Regions from separate parts of the Pelomonas baiyunensis genome, predicted to be linked through region 2. Evidence: predicted binding sites of a transcription regulator. Region 2 holds the regulator's gene; the other holds the start of a gene.
The links. Region 2 encodes FNR, which switches genes on or off when oxygen is low (the NO sensors DNR and NnrR bind a similar motif). Its sites were predicted from a motif close to TTGATNNNNATCAA; they were not measured.
Positions count from the first base shown of each region.

Region 1: the regulator FNR is predicted to act here: its motif matches at 3,894-3,907, upstream of ACG01O_RS00085 (hemerythrin domain-containing protein).

Region 1 covers NZ_JBIGIB010000001.1:12,738-22,908, reverse strand. Annotated here, with positions in the region: gene ACG01O_RS00100 (MFS transporter) at 1-729, opposite strand, end outside; gene ACG01O_RS00095 (MFS transporter) at 763-2,421, opposite strand; gene ACG01O_RS00090 (MFS transporter) at 2,440-3,741, opposite strand; gene ACG01O_RS00085 (hemerythrin domain-containing protein) at 3,946-4,452, shown strand; gene ACG01O_RS00080 (DUF6306 domain-containing protein) at 4,472-5,437, shown strand; gene ACG01O_RS00075 (DUF3079 domain-containing protein) at 5,448-5,693, shown strand; gene ACG01O_RS00070 (HPP family protein) at 6,019-7,206, shown strand; gene ACG01O_RS00065 (glutamine amidotransferase) at 7,538-8,257, shown strand; gene ACG01O_RS00060 (NnrS family protein) at 8,254-9,573, shown strand; gene ACG01O_RS00055 (anaerobic ribonucleoside-triphosphate reductase activating protein) at 9,622-10,171, opposite strand, start outside.
Region 2 covers NZ_JBIGIB010000001.1:1,285,889-1,296,059, reverse strand. Annotated here, with positions in the region: gene clpA (ATP-dependent Clp protease ATP-binding subunit ClpA) at 1-194, opposite strand, end outside; gene clpS (ATP-dependent Clp protease adapter ClpS) at 191-571, opposite strand; gene ACG01O_RS05835 (cold shock domain-containing protein) at 754-984, shown strand; gene ACG01O_RS05830 (NADP-dependent isocitrate dehydrogenase) at 1,154-3,388, shown strand; gene ACG01O_RS05825 (carboxymuconolactone decarboxylase family protein) at 3,463-3,831, opposite strand; gene icd (NADP-dependent isocitrate dehydrogenase) at 3,964-5,220, opposite strand; gene ACG01O_RS05815 (urease accessory protein UreH domain-containing protein) at 5,297-5,923, opposite strand; gene hemN (oxygen-independent coproporphyrinogen III oxidase) at 5,932-7,314, opposite strand; gene fnr (fumarate/nitrate reduction transcriptional regulator Fnr) at 7,422-8,183, shown strand; gene ACG01O_RS05800 (NAD(P)/FAD-dependent oxidoreductase) at 8,303-9,613, shown strand; gene ACG01O_RS05795 (hypothetical protein) at 9,576-9,869, opposite strand; gene ACG01O_RS05790 (hypothetical protein) at 9,866-10,129, opposite strand; gene ccoG (cytochrome c oxidase accessory protein CcoG) at 10,146-10,171, opposite strand, start outside.

The sequences.
Region 1 (10,171 bases), 1.3 Mb from region 2:
GCGGGTGAAGACCACCGCCTGCTCGGCCATGCCGGCGTGCCGGTCGGCGAGGTCGTCCATGCCGAACCAGGCTGCTGCCGTGCTGGCCAGGATGAGCGGCACCCAGATGAAGCCCGCGTTCTGCAGCCACATCGGACCCTGTGCCGTCGACTGCGGAGGGCCGTCGAAGACCCCGAAGACACCAGCGCTGATGACCAGCGGCACCAGCAGCTGCATGCCGGCCACGCCGAGGTGACCGAGCCCCGCGTTCAGGCCGAGCGCGTAGCCCTGGCGGGTGCTGGGGAAGAAGTAGCTGATGTTCGCCATTGAGCCGGCGAAGTTGCCGCCCCCCAGGCCGCACAGCAGCGCCAGCACCACCATCCACTCGAAGGGCGTGGACGGATCCTGCACCGCCAGGCCGATGCCGACGGCCGGCAGCAGCAGGCTCGCGGTGGCCAGCGTGGTGAAGCGGCGACCGCCGATCACCGGCACGGCGAAGGCGTAGAAGATGCGCAGCGTGGCGCCGCACAGGGCCGGCAGCGCGGTCAGCCAGAACAGCTGGTTGGTGCTGTAGCGGAACCCGGCTGCGGGCAGATGGACCACCACCACCGACCAGAGCATCCACACCGCGAACGACAGGGCCAGCGCCGGGATCGAAACCCACAGGTTGCGGCGCGCGACGACCTCGCCCTGGCGCTTCCAGAAGACCGGGTCTTCGGGATTCCACTGCCGGATGATCGAGGCGGACATGGCGATTCGAGATGAACGCTGGCCGTGGGTCGCTCAGGGGTTCTTCACGTACGCGTTGCCGCGCAGGTAGAACCACCAGTTCAGCACCAGGCACAGCGCGTAGAACACCGCGAATCCGTAGAACGCCAGCTGCGGGGCACCTGCCTTGATGTACTGGCCGATCAGCACCGGCGCGATGAAGGCGCCGTAGGCCGCGACGGCCGACGTCCAGCCCAGCACCGGGCCCGCCTGGGCGCGGTCGAAGATGACGCCGATGGTGCGGAAGGTGGAACCGTTGCCGATGCCGCTGGCGAAGAACAGCACCATGAAGAGCCCGAGGAACATCGGGAAGTACTGCTCCGGTGTGGCCGATCCGTAGGCCAGCATCATCACGTAGCCGACCGCGACGGCAGCCAAGGCCATCACCGCGGTGATCACCTGCGTGACGATCGAGCCGCCCACCTTGTCGGATATCCAGCCGCCGATGGGCCGCGTGGCCGCGCCGACGAAGGGGCCGATCCAGGCATAGGCCAGGATGGTCGGCGCATTCGGGTTGTTCAGCGTGTGCTGCATCACACCGTTGGCATCGGGCACGTGGCTGACACCGAAGATGACCTTCATCGACAGCGGCAGCGCCATCGAGAAGCCGATGAACGAGCCGAAGGTGACGATGTACAGCGCGGTCAGCGACCAGGTGTGCTTGTCCTTGAAGATCGCGAACTGCTTCTTCACGCCCTCCTTCATCTCGCCGAAGGCCGCCAGGCGCATCACGGTGAGCGCCATCAGGATGTCCAGCGGAATCGCCACCCACATGTTCAGCAGCCCCAGCCCGGTGGGCTTGGGCAGGTAAAGCCATAGCATGAAGATGGTCGGCACGAAGGCCAGCGTGTACAGGTACGTGATCTTGGCGAACGCCACGATGGGCGAGCCGGAGTTCGGCGACACCGTCTTCAGGTTGTTCATGCCGAACCAGCACAGCGCGCCCAGCGGCACCAGCGAGAACACCCAGGCGAAGCCAGCGTTCTGCACCCAGGTGGGCGTGCCCGCGGCGATCTTCCCGAAGATCCAGCCGCTGTCCTTCAGCAGCGTCATCGGCTCGCCGCCGAAGGCTCCCAGCAGCGGCACCGTCATCACCAGCGGGATGACGATCTGCATCGTGGTGACGCCGAAATTACCCAGGCCCGCGTTCAAGCCCAGCGCCGTGCCCTGCAGTCGCTTCGGGAAGAAGCCGCTGATGTTGGACATTGAGCTGGCGAAGTTGCCGCCACCTACGCCCGACCACAGCGCCATCAGCTGGAAGGCCCACAGCGGCCAGTCCTTGTGCTGCAGCACGATGCCGGTGCCGATGGCCGGCGCCAGCAGCATCGAGGTGGTCAGGAAGATGGTGTTGCGCCCGCCGGCCAGACGGATCAGGAACGAGGCCGGGATGCGCATCGTCGCGCCGGCGATGCCGGCAATGGCCGTCAGCGTGAAGAGCTCGTCCTGGCTGAACGGAAAGCCCAGGTTGAGCATCTGCACGGCGATGATGCCCCACATGCCCCAGACTGCGAAGCCGCACAGCAGCGCGGGAATCGAGATCCACAGGTTGCGGTAGGCCACCTTCTTGCCGGTGCCCTCCCAGAAGGCGTTGTCCTCGGGGCGCCAGTCGGCGATGTCGGCCGCCGAGCTGCCATGCATGGCCTTCCTCTGCGTGGCCGTGGTGGTGGCGTTCATGGGAGTTTCTCCTTGCCCTCAGCGCGCGAAGCTGCGCGACAGAGGCGAAAGCGGTGCGTTGCGGCCCATCATCTCGGTCTTGCGAACCTCGGTCCAGTACATCCAGATCAGAGAGACCCAGACCACTCCGTACAGCAGCATGAAGGCGCTCGACCGGATGCCGGTCAGGTCCATCAACGCGCCGAACAGGATCGGCAGCACGAAGCCGCCCAACCCGCCGGCGAGGCCGACGATGCCGCTGACCGTGCCGATGTTGGTGGGGTAGTCGTCACCGATGTATTTGAAGACGCTGGCCTTGCCGAAGGCGAAGGCAACGCCCAGCACCAGCATCAGGATCGTGAAGGCATAGACATTCAGGCCGACGTGGAACGTGCGAGGCCCGTTGACGGTGGCGATGGTGAAGTCGGTCTGCGGATAGCTCAACAGGAACAGGCACACCCAGCTCACCCAGAGCACCCACCACGTGACCTGGTGCGCGCCGAACTTGTCGGACAGGATGCCACCAACGGCACGCAGAACGCCACCCGGCAGGCTGAAGCAGGCCGCCAGCAGCGCGGCGGTCTGGATCGACAGGCCGAACTCGCCCACGTAGTACTGCACCATCCACAGCGCCAGCGCCACGTAGCCGCCGAACACGATGCTGTAGTACTGGCAGTACTTCAGCACCTTCGGGTCCTTCAGCATCTTCAGCTGGTCGCTGAACTTCACGCTCGATGGCACCAGGTGCTTCGGGTCGCTGCTGCTGCCGAGCCAGAACACAATCACCGTGCCCAGCATGATCGCGGCATAGACCTGCGGCACCAGGGTCCAGCCGCCGATCGCCAACAAGGCCGGCGCGGCAAACTTGTTGACGGCCGAGCCCGAGTTACCGGCGCCGTACACGCCCATCGCCATGCCCTGGCGTGCCTTCGGGAACCAGCGCGCCACATAGGGCGTGCCCACCGAGAACGAGCCCCCAGCCAGACCCACGAACAGGCCGATGACCAGGAAGTGCCAGTAGGCGGTGGCATAGCTCATCAGCCAGATCGCCGGCACGGTGGCAGCCATCAGCAGCGCCATCACGATGCGGCCGCCATAGCGGTCGGTCCAGATGCCCAGAGGCACGCGGATCAGCGAGCCCGTGAGCACCGGGGTGGCGGTCAGCAGGCCGAACTCGGTGGCCGACAGGCCCAGACTCTTCTTCAGCGGGATCCCGATGACGCCGAACATCATCCAGACCATGAAGCAGACGGTGAACGCCAGCGTGCTCACGACGAGCACGGACCACGCCTGGCGTGGGATGACGGCTGGGATGGCGGTGGGGTTGGTATGGGAAGCCATGATGCTGACTCAACCGGGGTTGGCGAGACTGTCCGCCCGGCCTAGGTCCGTGACCATCCGACCGGTGGCTAGGCGAAGCACGGCAGAAGAACGATGGGGCCACGCCGGTACATAGTTCTGAAGAACTACTCCGGGCGGGTTTGCCCGGGCCGTTGACTTGCGTCAACGTCGCAACGTCGCTGGCTCGCCCAGACTGGCCCGGCCATGCCCGCTGAACACGCTTCTCGCATCGATCCTGCCGCCCAGGCGGCGACACTGATCGAGCACATCCAGACCCGCTACCACGACACCCATCGGCGATCGCTTGCGCAGTTGCTGCCCCTGGCCAGCCAAGCCGTCGCGCTCGGTCTCCATGTCGGCCTGGTCGAGCAACTGGCCTCGATCGGCAATGCGCTCGAGCAGCACATGTTCAAGGAGGAGATGCGGCTCTTCCCAATGATGGAACAGGGCGGCAACACGCTCATCGGGCGCCTGATCGAGGATCTGCATCGAGAGCACTGCGAGCATCTACCGGCCGTGCTGGAGTTGCAGAACCACCTTCGCGCGACCGATGCGACGGGCGCGGCGCAACAGACGCTGTTCCAGCTCATCCAAGGCGTCGACGACTTCGCCCGCGATCTGGCTGAACACATCCGCCTCGAGGACGAGGTGTTGTTTCCCCTGTTCTGCCACTCCGCTGCTGCGGGCGCGCGGACGGCCCTCATCCCCTAGACAGCGAGGTTCAGAAGTCATGGATCCACATTCACCGCTGGAGAATCAGCTCTCGCTCGATGAGACCGCTCGCGCCGAGTTGCTGGCTGCGCTCAACGAACTGCTCGAAGCCGAGCGCGCAGGCGCGCGCGTGGCCATGGAGACCGGCCGCGAGATCCACTCACAGGAGCTGGCCGCCCTGGTGGCCGACATTCACAAGGACGAAGTGCACTGGTGCGGCATGCTGATGCGGACGATCAAGTCCCTCGGCGCCACGCCTTCGAGCGCGACGGGCGCCTTCCATGGCAAGGCGATGGCGATCCCCGACGTCGAGGATCGGCTGAAGTTCCTCAATCGGGGTCAAGCCTGGGTCGTGCGCAAGCTCGAAGCCTTGATCCCCCGGCTGGATGTCCCGCAAGCACGCGCTGACCTGGAGGCGATGCTGCAGGCCCATCGCCAGAACATCGAGCGGGTCGAGTCGCGCTTCTCTGAAGGCGGCACTCCCGAACCCGGCGGCGCTGTCGGCGAACCACAACCCACAGAGCCATCGGCGCTGATCGAGTACATCCTCCAGCGCTTCCACGAGGTCCACCGTCAGCAGCTGCCCGAACTGATCGAGCTGGCAACCAAGGTGGAATCCGTCCATGCGGATCATCCGGACGTGCCGCGGGGTCTGGCCGTGCTTCTGCAGCAAATGCACTCGGAATTGCTGGATCACATGGCCAAGGAAGAAGGTGTGCTCTTCCCGATGCTGGCACGAGGAGGCAACTCCTTCGTGACCCACCCCATCTGCGTGATGATGTCGGAGCATGAGGAGCACGCCCGCCGGCTGACGCAGCTGATGGCACTGACGCGGCAAGCCACTCCGCCGGCGGGCGCCTGCACAACATGGGTTCGGCTCTGCACGGCAACGAAGACTTTTTCCGAAGACCTGCAGAAGCATATTCAACTGGAGAACACGGTGCTGTTCCCGCAGTTCGACAGCTCGCTTGCACGGCAAGGGTAGCGGACGCGCGATGAGCAAGCGGTTCCCCGTGACGCCTGCGCACCCTGAGCGGATCTGCTGGGGGTGCGACCGGTACTGTGCTGCCGATTCGATGATGTGCGGGAACGGGAGCGTGGCCACTCTTCATCCGTCCGAACTCTTCGGAGCGGACTGGGAGAGTTGGGGAACCAACCCGCAGCCGCCAGCAGGCGCTGGCGCCGAGACTGTCCCTGTGCAGGGTGCTGTGGCAAGGATCGAGCCCCCCCTCGAGCAATGAGCCGCCGCACAGACGAGCGCCTCGCGTCGGACCTGCCCCAGCATGCGTACGCACAGTCGGCCCATGCGGGCTGCGTTTTCGAGGTCAGGGCCAGAACCTTTGCCGATGGTTCTGGAAGCTACGTGCTTGTGGTGGTCCATGCACCCGCCAACGCCCCTCATGAACAGTCGGCGGAGTACGTGACCGACGACGCGACGGCTGCGGGCGGGTTGAGATCCGGCATCGCCATCGCGAAGTCAATGATCATGGATCGGGTCCAATGGGGGCCCGGACAACTTTCGCGGGATGGTCACGCGTCTGGACCATCCTGACTCCCTGCGCGACGATGAAGAATCTGCTGGAAAACAGCCGAGGGCTGCTGTGGCTGGGCTTCCAGCGGCAGACCGTCGATGCACGCGAACGAACGCGTGACGTCACCGGCGCCGCGCTCGGGCTGCTGCTCACAGGCGGCCTGAGCTGGTGGGCGTGGGGTGCCGACTCGGTCTGGCTCGGCGCGCCGATGGGCGCCTCGGCCGTGCTGCTGTTCGCCGTTCCCAGCAGCCCGCTGGCGCAGCCCTGGCCGGTGGTGGTGGGCAACCTCATGGCCGCGCTGGTGGGTGTGTTCATCTTTCGCACCTTGGGTGCCTCGCCCCTGTCCGCAGCGCTGGCCGGAGGCCTGGCACTGGCGCTGATGTTTCCCTTGCGCTGCGTGCATCCCCCCGCAGGCGCGGTGGCCATCACGGCGGTAGTCGGTGGCGCGACGGTGCACAACCTGGGTTACGGCTTTGCGCTGACGCCGATTGCGGTGAACTCGGTGGTGCTCGTCGCCTGTGCGCTGCTGTGGCGGCGTCTGACCCACAACCACGTGGCGCCGCATCCGGTGGTCCACGCCAACCGCCATCGCACGACAGACGCAGCGCCGCAGGACCGCATCGGCATGACCATCGAAGACCTGGACGCCGCGTTGCGCAGCTTCAACGAACTCTTCGACATCGACAGCCAGTCGCTGGAGCAGGTGTTGCGGCACGCCCAGGGGCTGGCCTGGGAGCGGCAGTTCGGCAAGGTGCGCTGCGCCGACATCATGTCGCGCGATCTGGTCACGGTGGAATTCGCCACTCCGCTTCAGGAGGCCTGGACCTTGCTCCACCGCCACCGCATCCGGGCGCTGCCCGTGGTGGACCGTGCCCGCCGGGTGATCGGCGTCGTCACACTGGTGGACTTCCTCAAGCACGCCCGGCTGGACCCGCGCGATCACCTGACCCTGGGGCAGCGTATCCGCAAGCTGCTGGCGCCCACGCCGGGGGACTACTCCGACAAGGCCGAGGTCGTCGGGCAGATCATGACCAGCCCCGTGCACACCGTGACAGAAGAAGACGCGGTGGTCGAGTTGGTGCCCAGGCTGTCCGACGAGGGCATGCACCACTTGCCCGTCGTCGACGCGGAGCGCCGGCTTTCTGGCATGGTGACCCAGTCGGACCTGATGGCCGCCTTGTACCGCTCGCAGTCCTCACTTCAGACGGTCAAGTCGACCTGAGCCGGCGTCGTTGAAACATGGCGAGTCACTCCCACGACACTTCACCACGGGCACGGGGCAGTGGTGCCATGCCTACCGACGCCTTCCGCTGCGCTGTGCACGCTCTACTGGGGCGTGGTGTTCCCGCTCAGCATGTACGCTGCGAGGACGAAGCGCATGATCGAGGTGATGGGGATCGGGTTTCTCGATGCCGTTCCGCGCATGTTCTTCGCGATCGCGGTAGCGGCCTGGTGAGCGGCGTTTTTTGGGCTGGTTTCGGAGTTTCTGGGCCGGACGCGGCGGGCGGCGGTGCCATGACGTTCTCAGCCCCCAGGCCTCAGGAGCCGGTTTCATCGTGACAAGCAGCCTCGCCATCCAGCACGTCGCATTCGAGGACCTCGGCACCCTCGCGCCCGTCTTGGACCACGCCGGCATGGCACCCCGCTATCTGGACGGCTGGAGCCCGGAGCTGGCCCACGTCGATCCCGCCGCCCCGGGCCTGGTCGTGGTGCTGGGCGGCCCCATCGGTGTCTACGAGGTCGCCGCCTACCCCTGGCTCGCGCACGAGATCGCGTGGCTGCGAACGCGCCTGCTGGCCGGTCGGCCCACGCTCGGCATCTGCCTGGGGGCCCAGCTGATCGCCGCCGCGCTGGGCGCTCACGTGTACCCCGGCCCGTCGAAGGAACTCGGCTGGACGCCGCTGCAGCTGAGCGCCGCAGGGCGCGCTTCGGCCCTGGCTCCGCTGGACGGCGAGTTGACCTCGATGCTGCACTGGCACGGCGACACCTTCGACCTGCCCGAAGGCGCTCAGCTGCTGGCCAGCACGGGCTCGTACCGCCATCAGGCCTACCGGTGGCAGCAGCATGTGCTGGGCCTGCAATGCCATCCCGAACTGGACGGTGCCACGTTCGAGCGCTGGCTGGTCGGCCACGCGCTGGAACTTGCCCAGACCGGCGTCGACGTGCCCGCGTTGCGCGCCGAGACGGCGGCCCGGTCCGGCACACTGGCTCGGCAGGCGGCTCTGGCCTGGCGGCGCTGGCTGGCCGAGGTGGGTCTGGCGTCTGCTGAATGAGTCTTCCGCCCCCTGAGGCCGCTGCAGCCGAGTCGACACGCGCGTCAAGCTGGCGTGCCCAACGGCTGCTCAGCTCGCCCCATCGGCTGTGCTTCTTCTGGGCCGGCGTGCAATGGGCGGTCAGCGCCGGCTGGTGGGCCGCCGAGTTGCTCGCTGGGCCACGCGCCGGCGATTCTCAGCACATGGTGCCCTCGGTGGCGTGGCACGGACTCTGGTTCAGCCTGGGCACCATGCCCTTGTTCGTGGCCGGCTTCGTGTTCACCGCAGGTCCGCGGTGGCTACATACCATCCCCATCGACACGCGCCAGCTTCGCGTGGGAGTGGGATTGTTTTCGGCAGGCTGGCTGCTTGCGCTGCCACTTGCCGGGGTGAACGCTCGAGCCGTTGCGGCCATGTTGCTCGCGGCTGCGATTGGCCAGTCGCTCCTGGTCGAACGGGTGCTGGCCCTGCTGCGAACGGGTCGCCCCGGAGAGCGCGTGCACGTCGCTCTGATCACCATTGCCATGGCAGCCATGACGCTGACACTCCTGGCCGCAGCGCTGGCCTTGGCCACCGGTTGCGTGGAGTGGCTGCAGCCTCTGGCACACGCCGGGTTGTGGTGCGGACCCGTCCTGGTCTTCGTGGCAGCCTCGCATCGCATGCTTCCATTCCTCGGCGACGGCCTGTGGCCGGCGCTGGATCGAGGTTGGCCCCATTGGCCGCTGTGGCTGCTGGTATCGCTCGTCCCTGTCCAGGCGGTCTGCGCGTTGTTGCCCAACATGGCCCCGCTGCCCCCGTGGCTGCGGTTCGTTGGCTTCGGCCATCTGGCCGTCGTGTGCGTCGCCAGTGCTGGCCTCACACTTCGCTGGGTGGGACACCCCGCGATGCGCACGCCCATGCTGAGGATGCTTTTCGGCGCGGCCTTGTGGTGGCTGCTGGCGTTGCTTCTGTTGACGGCTGCGGCGGTCCCTGCGTTGTCCGATGAGAGTGCCAGGCGGCTCGAACTCGCCGGCCTGCACGCCTTGGGCATGGGTTACCTAGGTGGCACATTGCTGACCATGGCGACACGCGTGAGCGCCGCGCACCAGGGAATCGCCCGCGCGATCGACGGTGTCGCCCGCGTGCTCTATGTGGTGCTTCAGACCGCCGTGCTCGCCCGACTTTGCGCCTTGCTCTGGCCGCAGGCCGCTTCGGTTTGGCTGCCTGCTGCCGCCGTGGCCTGGAGCTTCGTGACCGCGGTCTGGCTGCTGCGGCATGGCCGCTGGCTGGGCCAACCGCCCAGAGTCCGCTCGCGTTTGTCCCAATCACCGATCATTGCCGCAATCGAGAAGCGTTGACGGCCGAGAAGTGTCGGTCGACGTCGCAGGCCGTGTGCGGCCCGACGATCAACGGAGGCTGAGTTGCGGGACACGTGCCTTCAACGCCTCGCGCCATGACGCGGCGAGCGCCGCGGCCGGGCCGCCGCCGGGCGGGCGTCCCGCCTGCAACACCCAGCGCTGCACGCCGTGCGACGCTAGCCAATCGGCCAGCATCAGCAGCGCAGGCTCGGGCAGCCACCGCGGATGCCATGTGGTGCGCAGTTCGTACGCCACGCCTGACTGCTGCACCAGCTGCAGCGCCCGCGCGGTTTCCCGCACGCTGCCCGGCGCGCCCGTCAGCGCCGGCAGTTGGGGTGGCGCGGCCTTGATGTCCAGCGCCACCCAGTCCAGCAGCGGCAGCACGCGGCTCAAGTGCGCGGCCGACACGCCAGCCGTGTGCAGTGCCGTGGCCAAGCCTGCCTCACGCACTTCGGCCAGGGCCGAGGGCAGCGCCGGGTCGAGCGTAGGTTCACCGCCGCTGAACACCAGTCCGTCGAGCAGGCCGATGCGGTCCTGCCAGCGCGCACGCAGGTCAGCCCAGCGAAGCCCGGCCTGGGGCGCGCACTGGGACTGCAAA
Region 2 (10,171 bases):
TTTTCCTTGATGAACTGGCCCAGGCTCTTGCGCAGGTCGTCCAGGTTGGCGGCACAGGCGCGCAGCACCTCGGCGGCGCTGGGGTTGTCCAGCAAGGCCAGCAGCAGGTGCTCGACGGTGATGAATTCGTGCCGCTGCTGGCGCGCCTCGACGAACGCCATGTGCAAACTGACTTCAAGCTCTTGCGCAATCATGCGGCCTCCATAGTGCACTGCAGGGGGTGGCCGGCGCGCCGGGCGGCGGCCAGAACCAGCTCCACCTTGGTGGCTGCAACATCCTTGGTGAACACACCGCAGACCCCGCGACCCTCGTGGTGGATTTTGAGCATGATCTGCGTTGCCGTATCCAGGTCATGCCGGAAAAATTCCTGCAGAACCATCACTACAAACTCCATCGGCGTGAAATCGTCGTTGAGCAGCAGCACCTGATAAAGCCGGGGCGGCTCGGTTTTCTGCGTCTGGCGCTCGACGACGACAGCGCCCTCCCCTTCGTCCCGGCCCGGCGCAGGGGCCGGTGCCGGAGGGGGCGGCGTCGACTGGTTTCGTGTTGAAAAAACGGGGAACACAGGCATGCCCGAATTCTATCGAGGGGGTATCTCCCTCGCTCATGCTGGGCAAGTGGCGCCTGCGCCTGAAATTGCAAGCAGCTTCGGGTGAACCCGGCCGGGAAGGTCCCGAATTGACGCTTTTTATTGCGCTACCAGAATCTGCGTCCGCCTCTAATGAGAGGTGCTACAAGAATGGAGACGACACGATGGCGCTGGGCAAAGTCAAGTGGTTCAACGATGCCAAGGGCTTTGGATTCATCGAGCCCGAAGCGGGTGGCGATGATGTTTTCGCCCATTTCTCCGCGATCCAGATGGAAGGGTTTCGCACCCTGAAACAGGGCAGCCAGGTCCAGTTCGAACTGGTGCAAGGCCCCAAGGGCCAGCTGGCGCAAAACATCACGCCGATGGAAGCTGCCGCCTCGACCCTCGCGTCCTGAGCGCAGCACCCCCGATCAGCCCCGCCGCCAGCAGGCCGCGGGGCTTTTTCGTGCGCGCTCGGCTGCCAACGTCAGCAAACAGCCGGGGTGGCTTGCTAGAGTTCATGCCCTGCGCGGTGGCCACGGGCCCCACGCGCTGACTGGATTGCACAAATAACTGGAAGATCTCATGACTGCCGACAAGACCCAGATCGTTTACACCTTGACCGACGAAGCGCCGCGCCTGGCCACGGCCTCGCTGCTGCCGGTCGTTCAGGCTTTTGCGGCACAAGCCGGCATCGATGTGGTCACCAGCGACATCTCGGTGGCGGGCCGCATCCTGGGTCAGTTCCCGGAACTGCTGACTGAAGAGCAGCGCGTGACGGACAACCTCGCTGCCCTGGGCAAGCTGACGCTCAAGCCGGAAGCCAACATCATCAAGCTGCCCAACATCAGCGCCTCGGTGGCCCAGCTCAAGGCCGCCATCAAGGAACTGCAGGACAAGGGCTACAAGATCCCGAACTTCCCCGAGAAGCCCGAGACGGACGAAGAGAAGGACATCCGCGCCCGCTACAACAAGTGCATCGGCTCGGCTGTGAACCCGGTCCTGCGCGAAGGCAACTCCGACCGCCGCGCCCCGAAGGCCGTCAAGGAATACGCCCGCAAGAACCCGCACCGCATGGACGCCTGGAGCCAGGCTTCGCGCTCGCACGTGTCGCACATGCATGACGGCGACTTCTATCACGGCGAAAAGTCCATGACGCTGGACCGCGCCCGCAGCGTGAAGATGGAACTGATCACCAAGAGCGGCAAGACCATCGTCTTGAAGCCCAAGGTCGACCTGCTGGACCGCGAGGTGATCGACTCGATGTTCATGAGCAAGAAGGCCCTGCTGGCCTTCTACGAGCAGGAGATTGAAGACGCGCGCAAGACGGGCGTGATGTTCTCGCTGCACGTGAAGGCCACCATGATGAAGGTCTCGCACCCCATCGTGTTCGGTCACTGCGTGAAGATCTTCTACAAGGACGCCTTCGAGAAGCACGCCAAGCTGTTTGACGAACTGGGCGTGAACGTCAACAACGGCATGGTGGACCTGTACACCAAGATCGCCACGCTGCCGAGCGCCAAGCAAGACGAGATCAAGCGTGACCTGCACGCCTGCCACGAGCACCGCCCGGAACTGGCCATGGTGGACTCGGCCAAGGGCATCACCAACTTCCACTCGCCCAACGACATCATCGTGGACGCCTCCATGCCGGCCATGATCCGCAGCGGCGGCAAGATGTACGGCGCCGACGGCCGCCTGAAGGACGTGAAGGCCGTGATGCCCGAGTCGACCTTCGCCCGCATCTACCAGGAGATGATCAACTTCTGCAAGTGGCACGGCGCCTTCGACCCCAAGACCATGGGCACGGTGCCCAACGTCGGCCTGATGGCCCAGCAGGCCGAGGAATACGGCTCGCACGACAAGACCTTCGAGATCTCGGAAGACGGCGTGGCCAACATCACCGACCTCGAAACCGGTGAAGTGCTGCTGAGCCAGAACGTCGAGCAAGGCGACATCTGGCGCATGTGCCAGTGCAAGGACGCCGCCATCCGCGACTGGGTGAAGCTGGCCGTCAACCGCGCCCGCAACTCCGGCATGCCGGTGGTCTTCTGGCTCGACAGCTACCGCCCGCACGAGGCGCAGCTGATCCGCAAGGTCAAGATGTACCTGCACGAGCACGACACCACGGGCCTGGACATTCAGATCATGAGCCAGGTGCGCGCCATGCGTTACACGCTGGAGCGCGTGATCCGCGGCCTGGACACCATCAGCGCCACCGGCAACATCCTGCGCGACTACCTGACCGACCTGTTCCCCATCATGGAACTGGGCACCAGCGCCAAGATGCTGTCCATCGTGCCGCTGATGGCGGGTGGCGGCATGTACGAAACCGGTGCCGGCGGCTCGGCCCCGAAGCACGTGCAGCAGCTGGTGGAAGAGAACCACCTGCGCTGGGACTCGCTGGGTGAGTTCCTGGCCTTGGCCGTGAGCCTGGAAGAACTGGGCATCAAGAACAAGAACGGCAAGGCCAAGGTGCTGGCCAAAGCCCTGGACGCCGCCACCGGCAAGCTGCTGGACAACGGCAAGGGCCCGAGCCCCAAGACCGGCGAGCTGGACAACCGCGGCAGCCACTTCTACCTGACGCTGTACTGGGCCCAGGAACTGGCCGCCCAGACGGAAGACGCGGAACTGGCCGCCAAGTTCAAGGCCGTGGCCGAAGCGCTGACCGCCAACGAAGCCAAGATCGCCGACGAACTGAAGGCCGTGCAAGGCCAGCCGGCCGACATCGGCGGCTACTTCCTGCCGGACGTGGCCAAGCTGGACAAGGTCATGCGCCCCAGCGCCACCTTCAACTCGGTGCTGGCCTCGCTGGGCTGATCACTGCGTGCGGCGGGGCTGCGGCCCCGCGTGCCCATCGCGCCGCTGCGCAGCCTCGCTGCCAGCGGCGTTTTTCATGGGGCCGCGTCCACCACCTCGGCTGCGGCGCGGAAGGCATCCACCGCCGCCGGAAAGCCGCAGTACACACTCGCGTGCAGGAAGACCTCCTGCAACTCTTGCGGCGTGACGCCATTGTTCAGCGCGCCGCGCACATGGGTCTTGAGTTCGTGCGTGCGGCCCAGCGCCACCAACATGCTCACGGTCACGATGCTGCGCGTGCGCAGGTCGATGCCCGGGCGCTGCCATGTGTTGCCCCATGCATGGCGCGTGACCAGCTCCTGCAGCGGCTCACTGAACGGCGTGACCTTGGCCAGTGCGGCGTCGACATACGCATCCCCCAGCACGGCGCGGCGGGTGGCAAGGCCTTGAGGGTCGAGATCCATGACAGCTCCTTGGTGATGAGCGGTCAGCTTAGCGAGCCGGCAGGCGCGCAGGTTCAGAAGGCAAGAAGCCCATCGACGCGAGCGGCGATGGGCTTCCGGGGTGCACGAAGCCGGGGCCTGCCCGGCGCCGGTTCACTCCATGCAGTCGATCATCACCTGGCCGAAACCGGAGCACGACACCTGCGTCGCGCCGTCCATCAGGCGGGCGAAGTCGTAGGTGACCTTCTTGCTCAGGATGGCTTTTTCCATGCTGCTGATGATGAGGTCCGCGGCTTCGGTCCAGCCCATGTGGCGCAACATCATCTCGGCCGACAGGATCTCGGAACCGGGGTTCACGTAGTCCTTGCCGGCGTACTTCGGGGCGGTGCCGTGCGTGGCCTCGAACATGGCGATGGAGTCGCTCATGTTGGCGCCCGGGGCGATGCCAATGCCACCCACCTGTGCGGCCAGGGCGTCGGAGATGTAGTCGCCGTTCAGGTTCAGCGTGGCGATGACGCTGTATTCCGCCGGGCGCAGGATGATTTGCTGCAGGAAGGCGTCGGCGATGCTGTCCTTGATGGTGATGTCCTTGCCCGTCTTCGGGTTCTTGAACTTGCACCACGGGCCGCCGTCGATGGGTTCGGCGCCGAACTCCTTCTGCGCCAGCGCGTAGGCCCAGTCACGGAAGCCGCCTTCCGTGAACTTCATGATGTTGCCCTTGTGCACGATGGTGACGCTGGGCTTGTTGTTGTCGATGGCGTACTGGATGGCCTTGCGCACCAGGCGCTCGGTGCCTTCGCGGCTGACCGGCTTCACGCCGATGCCCGAGGTGTCCGGGAAGCGGATCTTCTTGACGCCGAGTTCGTTCTGCAGGAACTGGATGAGTTTCTTGGCCTTGTCGCTCTCGGCCTCGTACTCGATGCCGGCGTAGATGTCTTCCGAGTTCTCGCGGAAGATGACCATGTCGACCTTGTGCGGCTCCTTCACCGGGCTGGGCACGCCGTCGAAGTACTGCACGGGGCGCAGGCAGACGTAGAGGTCCAGTTCCTGGCGCAGCGTCACGTTCAGCGAGCGGATGCCGCCGCCGACCGGCGTGGTCAGCGGGCCCTTGATGGAGACGATGTAGTCCTTCACGGCGCCCAGCGTTTCTTCCGGCAGCCACACATCGGGGCCATACACGCGGGTGCTCTTCTCGCCCGCGTAGATCTCCATCCAGTGGATCTTGCGCGCACCGCCGTAGGCCTTGGCCACGGCGGCATCGACCACCTTGAGCATGACGGGCGTGATGTCCATGCCCGTGCCATCACCCTCGATGAAAGGAATGATGGGGTTGGGCGGCACGTTCAGCGAGAAGTCGGCATTCACCGTGATCTTCTGGCCGCCCTCGGGCACCTGGATGTGTTGGTACATGGCTGGAAACTTTCGAAAGGGAACCGAACGGGTCAAGAGAAAAACTCGCCGGATTTTGCCGCCTCGGGGCGGCGCTTCAACAGGCCAACATCACCCGTTGCCACACGCCATGGCCCAAGGCCCACCCGGCGCCCGCCACCAGGGCCAACCCGGCCAGCCGCAGCGCCCACACATCGCCCTGCGGGCCGCGACGCAACAGACGCGCCCGCCACAGCGGCGCCACCACCAGGCCCGGCGTGCTGGCCAGCGCAAAACCCGCCATCGCGAGGCCGCCACTCAGCATCGAACCCGACAAGCCCGCCAGCAGCAAGGCGGCATGCAGCAAGCCGCACGGCATGGCCACCCAGGCCAGGCCGGTGAAAAAGGCATGGGCCGGCTTGGGCCGCCAGCGCACCGCGCCCAGCCACACCGGCATGCGCCCGCGTACCAGCAGCGTCAGGCCCAGCAGCAGTACGGCCGCTTGCAACAGCGCCCAGGCCGGCTGCAGCACAGCCGCCCCCTGCGAAGCCCGCGCCAACACGGCCGCCGAGGCCGCAGCCGCCACACCGCCTGCGGCGTAGCCCAGCACGCGGCCGGCCATCAGCTTCACGGGGCGCGGCCCACCGGCCAGAGCACAGGGCGCACTGCACATGGCCGCGCAATGGGGCGTGCCGGCCAACCCCATCAGGGTGGCCGAGACGATCAGAGCAGCGTCCAGCCCCATGGCGTCGTTCAGATGATCTTGGAGAAGCGCTCGCGGCTGGCGTCGGCCTGCAAATAGCGGTCAAACACCAGCGCCACGGCCCGCACGAAGTACCAGCCCAGCGGCGTCACCTGAATGGCGCCCGGCTCCAACTCCACCAAGCCTTGCTCGGCGAGTTGCGACAGCCGTTGCAGCTCGGGCGCGAAGTACTGGGGCACGTCCACTAGGTAAGAGGCCGCGATGGACTCGAACTCCACGCGCCCTTGGCACATCAAGGCCATGATGACCGCGCGGCGCAGCAGGTCGTCTCGCGTCAGGGCCAAGCCGCGCTGCACCGGCAGCTGGCGCTGGCGCAGCGCGTCTTCATACTCGTCCATGGTCTTGGCGTTTTGCGCGTAGGTGGCGCCCACGCGGCTGATGGACGACACGCCCAGGCCCACCAGATCGCAGTCTGGCTGCGTCGAGTAGCCCTGGAAGCCGCGGTGCAGCAGCCCCTGGCGCTTGGCCACGGCCAGCGGGTCTTCCGGCAGCGCGAAGTGGTCCATGCCGATGTAGTCGTACCCGGCCGACAGCAGCGCGCTGATGGCGCCCGACAGCATGGCCAGCTTGTCGCCCGCCGGGGGCAGCAACTCCGCCACGATGCGGCGCTGCGGCTTGAAGCGCTGCGGCAGGTGGGCGTAGGCGTACATGGCAATGCGGTCCGGCCGCAGCTCGGCCACCTGCGAGATGGTGTGGGCAAAGCTCGCCGGCGTTTGCAGTGGCAAGCCGTAGATCAGGTCGACGTTGGTGGACTGATAGCCCAGTTCACGGGCGTCGCGCATCAGCGCGGCCACCTGGTCGAAGGGCTGCACGCGGTGCACGGCCTTCTGCACGGCGGGGTCGAAGTCCTGCACGCCGAAGCTCAGGCGGTTGAAACCGAGCGAGCGCAGATGCGCCAACCGGGCCGCGTCCACCGTGCGCGGGTCCACCTCCACCGACAGCTCCGCCCCCGGCAGCAGCTTGAAGCGCTGGCGCAGGGCCTGCATCAGCAAGCTCAGCTCGGCGTCCGACAGGAAGGTGGGCGAGCCGCCGCCCAGGTGCAGCTGCGACACCGGCGCCTGGCCGCCAATGGCCTCGGCCACCAGGTCCATCTCCACTTCAAGCGCGGCCAGGTAGGGCTGCGCCCGCTCGTGGTGCTTGGTGATGATCTTGTTGCACGCGCAGTAGTAGCAGAGCTGCTCGCAGAACGGGATGTGCACGTACACCGACAGCGGCTGCGCCGTGCCGCGCTGGCGCAAGGCCTGCAAGTGCTGCCCGCCTTGGTGGGCCTCCACAAAGCGGTCCGCCGTGGGGTACGAGGTGTAGCGCGGGCCGGCCACGTCATGGCGGCGCAGCAGGTCGGCATCGATGGGACGGTCAGTCACAGCAGTCATGGCAGCACTGTGACGCCAGCGACCGGTCGCAGCGTTGATCCAGGTCAAGGCCGCAGCGCGGGTCGGCAAGAACAATGCTTCGCATGCTGACCCCTCTGCGCCCCCCGATGAACGTGCCGATCCATCCTGACGTGCCCACGTCATCCTGCGCCGGCGCGCTCGAGCCGTTGAAGGTGGCCTGCGCCAGCTGCAACCTGCGCGAGCTGTGCCTTCCCGTGGGCCTCACGCCCACCGATCTGCAGCGCCTGGACGGCCTGGTGGAAAAGCGCCGCAGCGTGCCGCGGGGCGAGCACCTGTTCCGCAATGGCGACCGCTTTGAAGCGCTGTACGCCGTGCGCACCGGCTTCTTCAAGACCTGCGTGGGCAGCGAAGACGGCCGCGACCAGGTCACCGGCTTCCAGATGGCCGGCGAGCTGCTGGGGCTGGACGGCATCAGCAGCGACCAGCACCACTGCGATGCCGTGGCGCTGGAGGACTCGTCGGTCTGCGTCATCCAGTACCGCGACCTGGAAGAGCTGTCGCGCGAGTTCACGGTGCTGCAGCACCAGTTCCACAAGATCATGAGCCGCGAGATCGTGCGCGACCATGGCGTGATGCTGCTGCTGGGCAACATGCGCGCCGAAGAGCGCCTGGCCGCCTTTTTGCTGAACCTGACCCAGCGCCTGCAAGCGCGCGGGTTCTCGGCCAGCAGCCTGGTGCTGCGCATGACGCGTGAAGAGATCGGCAGCTACCTGGGCCTGAAGCTGGAAACCGTGAGCCGCACCTTCTCCAAGTTCCAGGAAGACGGCGTGCTGGACGTGAAGCAACGCCAGATCACGGTGCTGGACCCGCAAGCCCTGCAGCGGCTGATCTCCAACGCGGCCTGCTGAGCCCCGGGGCCGTCGAGGACTCGAGCCCTCCGGCCCCCCCTCCCGAAATTACCCGGCCCGGTTTCAACCCATGCCGACAATGCATGCTGCAGCGCAGCATGCAGGCGTAGCATGGGTTCATGCGTCCTCAAGTCCTGATCATCGGCTGCGGATTCGGCGGCCTGGAAGCGGCCCGCGCCCTGCGGCGTGCCAACGTTGACATCACGGTGCTCGACAAGACCAACCACCACCTGTTCCAGCCGCTGCTGTACCAGGTGGCCACGGCGGGGCTCTCGGCGCCGTCGATCGCGGCGCCCATCCGCCACCTGTTCCGCGGGCAGGCCAATGTCACCACCCTGCTGGGCGAAGTGACGGGCATTGACGCCCGGGGCCACACGGTCACGCTGGCCGATGGCGGCACGCTGCGGTGGGACCACCTCATCGTGGCGGCGGGTGCCACGCACAGCTACTTCGGCCGCGATGACTGGGCCGCCTTCGCCCCGGGCTTGAAAACCCTGCAAGACGCCTTTGAGATTCGCCGCCGCGTGCTGCTGGCGTTTGAGGCGGCCGAGCGCGAAGACGACCCGCAGCGCCGCGCCGCGCTGATGCAATTCGTCGTCGTGGGCGGCGGCCCGACCGGGGTGGAGCTGGCCGGCACCTTCGCCGAGATCGCCCGCCACACGCTGCCCGGCGAATTCCGCCGCATCGACCCGCGCCAGGCCCGGGTGCTGCTGGTGGAAGGCGGCACCCGCGTGCTGCAGGCCATGCCGCCCGACTTGAGCGAACGCGCCCGCGAGCAACTGACCGCCTTGGGGGTGGAGGTGAAGCTGGGCGCCCGCGTGACCGGCATCGACGCCGAGGGTTTGGATGTGGCCACTGAACACGGCAGTGAGCGGCTGCCCAGCCACTGCATCGTGTGGGCCGCCGGCGTGGCCGCCTCGCCGCTGGGGCGCCTCTTGGCCGAGGCCACGGGCTGTGCGGTCGACCGCGCTGGCCGCGTGGTGGTGGAACCCGACTTGAGCGTGGCTGGGTTTCCGGCCATTCAAGTGATCGGTGATCTCGCCGCGGCCCAGAGCCATGTGCCAGGCCAGGAACCCCGCCCGGTGCCCGGCGTCTCACCCGGCGCCAAGCAAATGGGGCGTCAGGCTGCAGCCAACCTGCAGCGCCGCCTGGCCGGGCAGCCCACCCTGCCCTTTCGATACCGCGACTACGGCAACCTCGCCACCATCGGCCGCAACAGCGCGGTGGTGGACCTGGGCACGCCGGCAGGCCCGCTGCGTTTTTCAGGCTACCCGGCGTGGCTGTTCTGGCTGTTTGCGCACGTGTACTTCCTGATCGGTTTCCGCAACCGATTCGTCGTGCTGCTGGACTGGGCCTGGGCCTACTGGACCCATGCCCGGCACGCACGCGTCGTCAGCGCGGCCACCCCGGCGCGCGACGGGCCGGCTTGACCTCGTCCACCGGCAGGTTCACCAGCAGCAGGCTCAGGCTGGAGGCCAGCGCCAGCACGCCCCAAAAGATCAGGAAGCTGAGCGTGTAGACCGCCTGCACCGGCAGTTCAATGGGCGCTGCGCCGAACCAGCGCAACTCGGCCGGGTCCACCACGGCGAACACCAGCAGTTCCAGCACGCCGGCGCACAGGAACGACGACCAGGCCACCGCCATCGCAAAGCGCGCGATGCGCGAGGGGCCGCCGGGGCCTGTCACCGCTTGGCTCCCACACCACCGGTGGCCGCGTGGTTGCGGGCGATCAGGGCGGGCACGTCGCGCTCATGGGCGCGCATGTCCGCCGGCTCCACGTCGTCAGCAGCCTGATGCGCTGCGGCACGCAGGTCCAGCGGCGGGTCCGGGTGCTTCAAGGCCAACGCCAGCGTGAAGAAGCTGGCCACCACCACACTGGCCGGTCCTCCCACCACCAGCCACACCATGGGTTCGCGCCAGGCCGAAGGGGACTTGCTTGCAGACATGGGACTCTCCTTGCCGTCAGCGCGGCAGCACGAATGTTGATT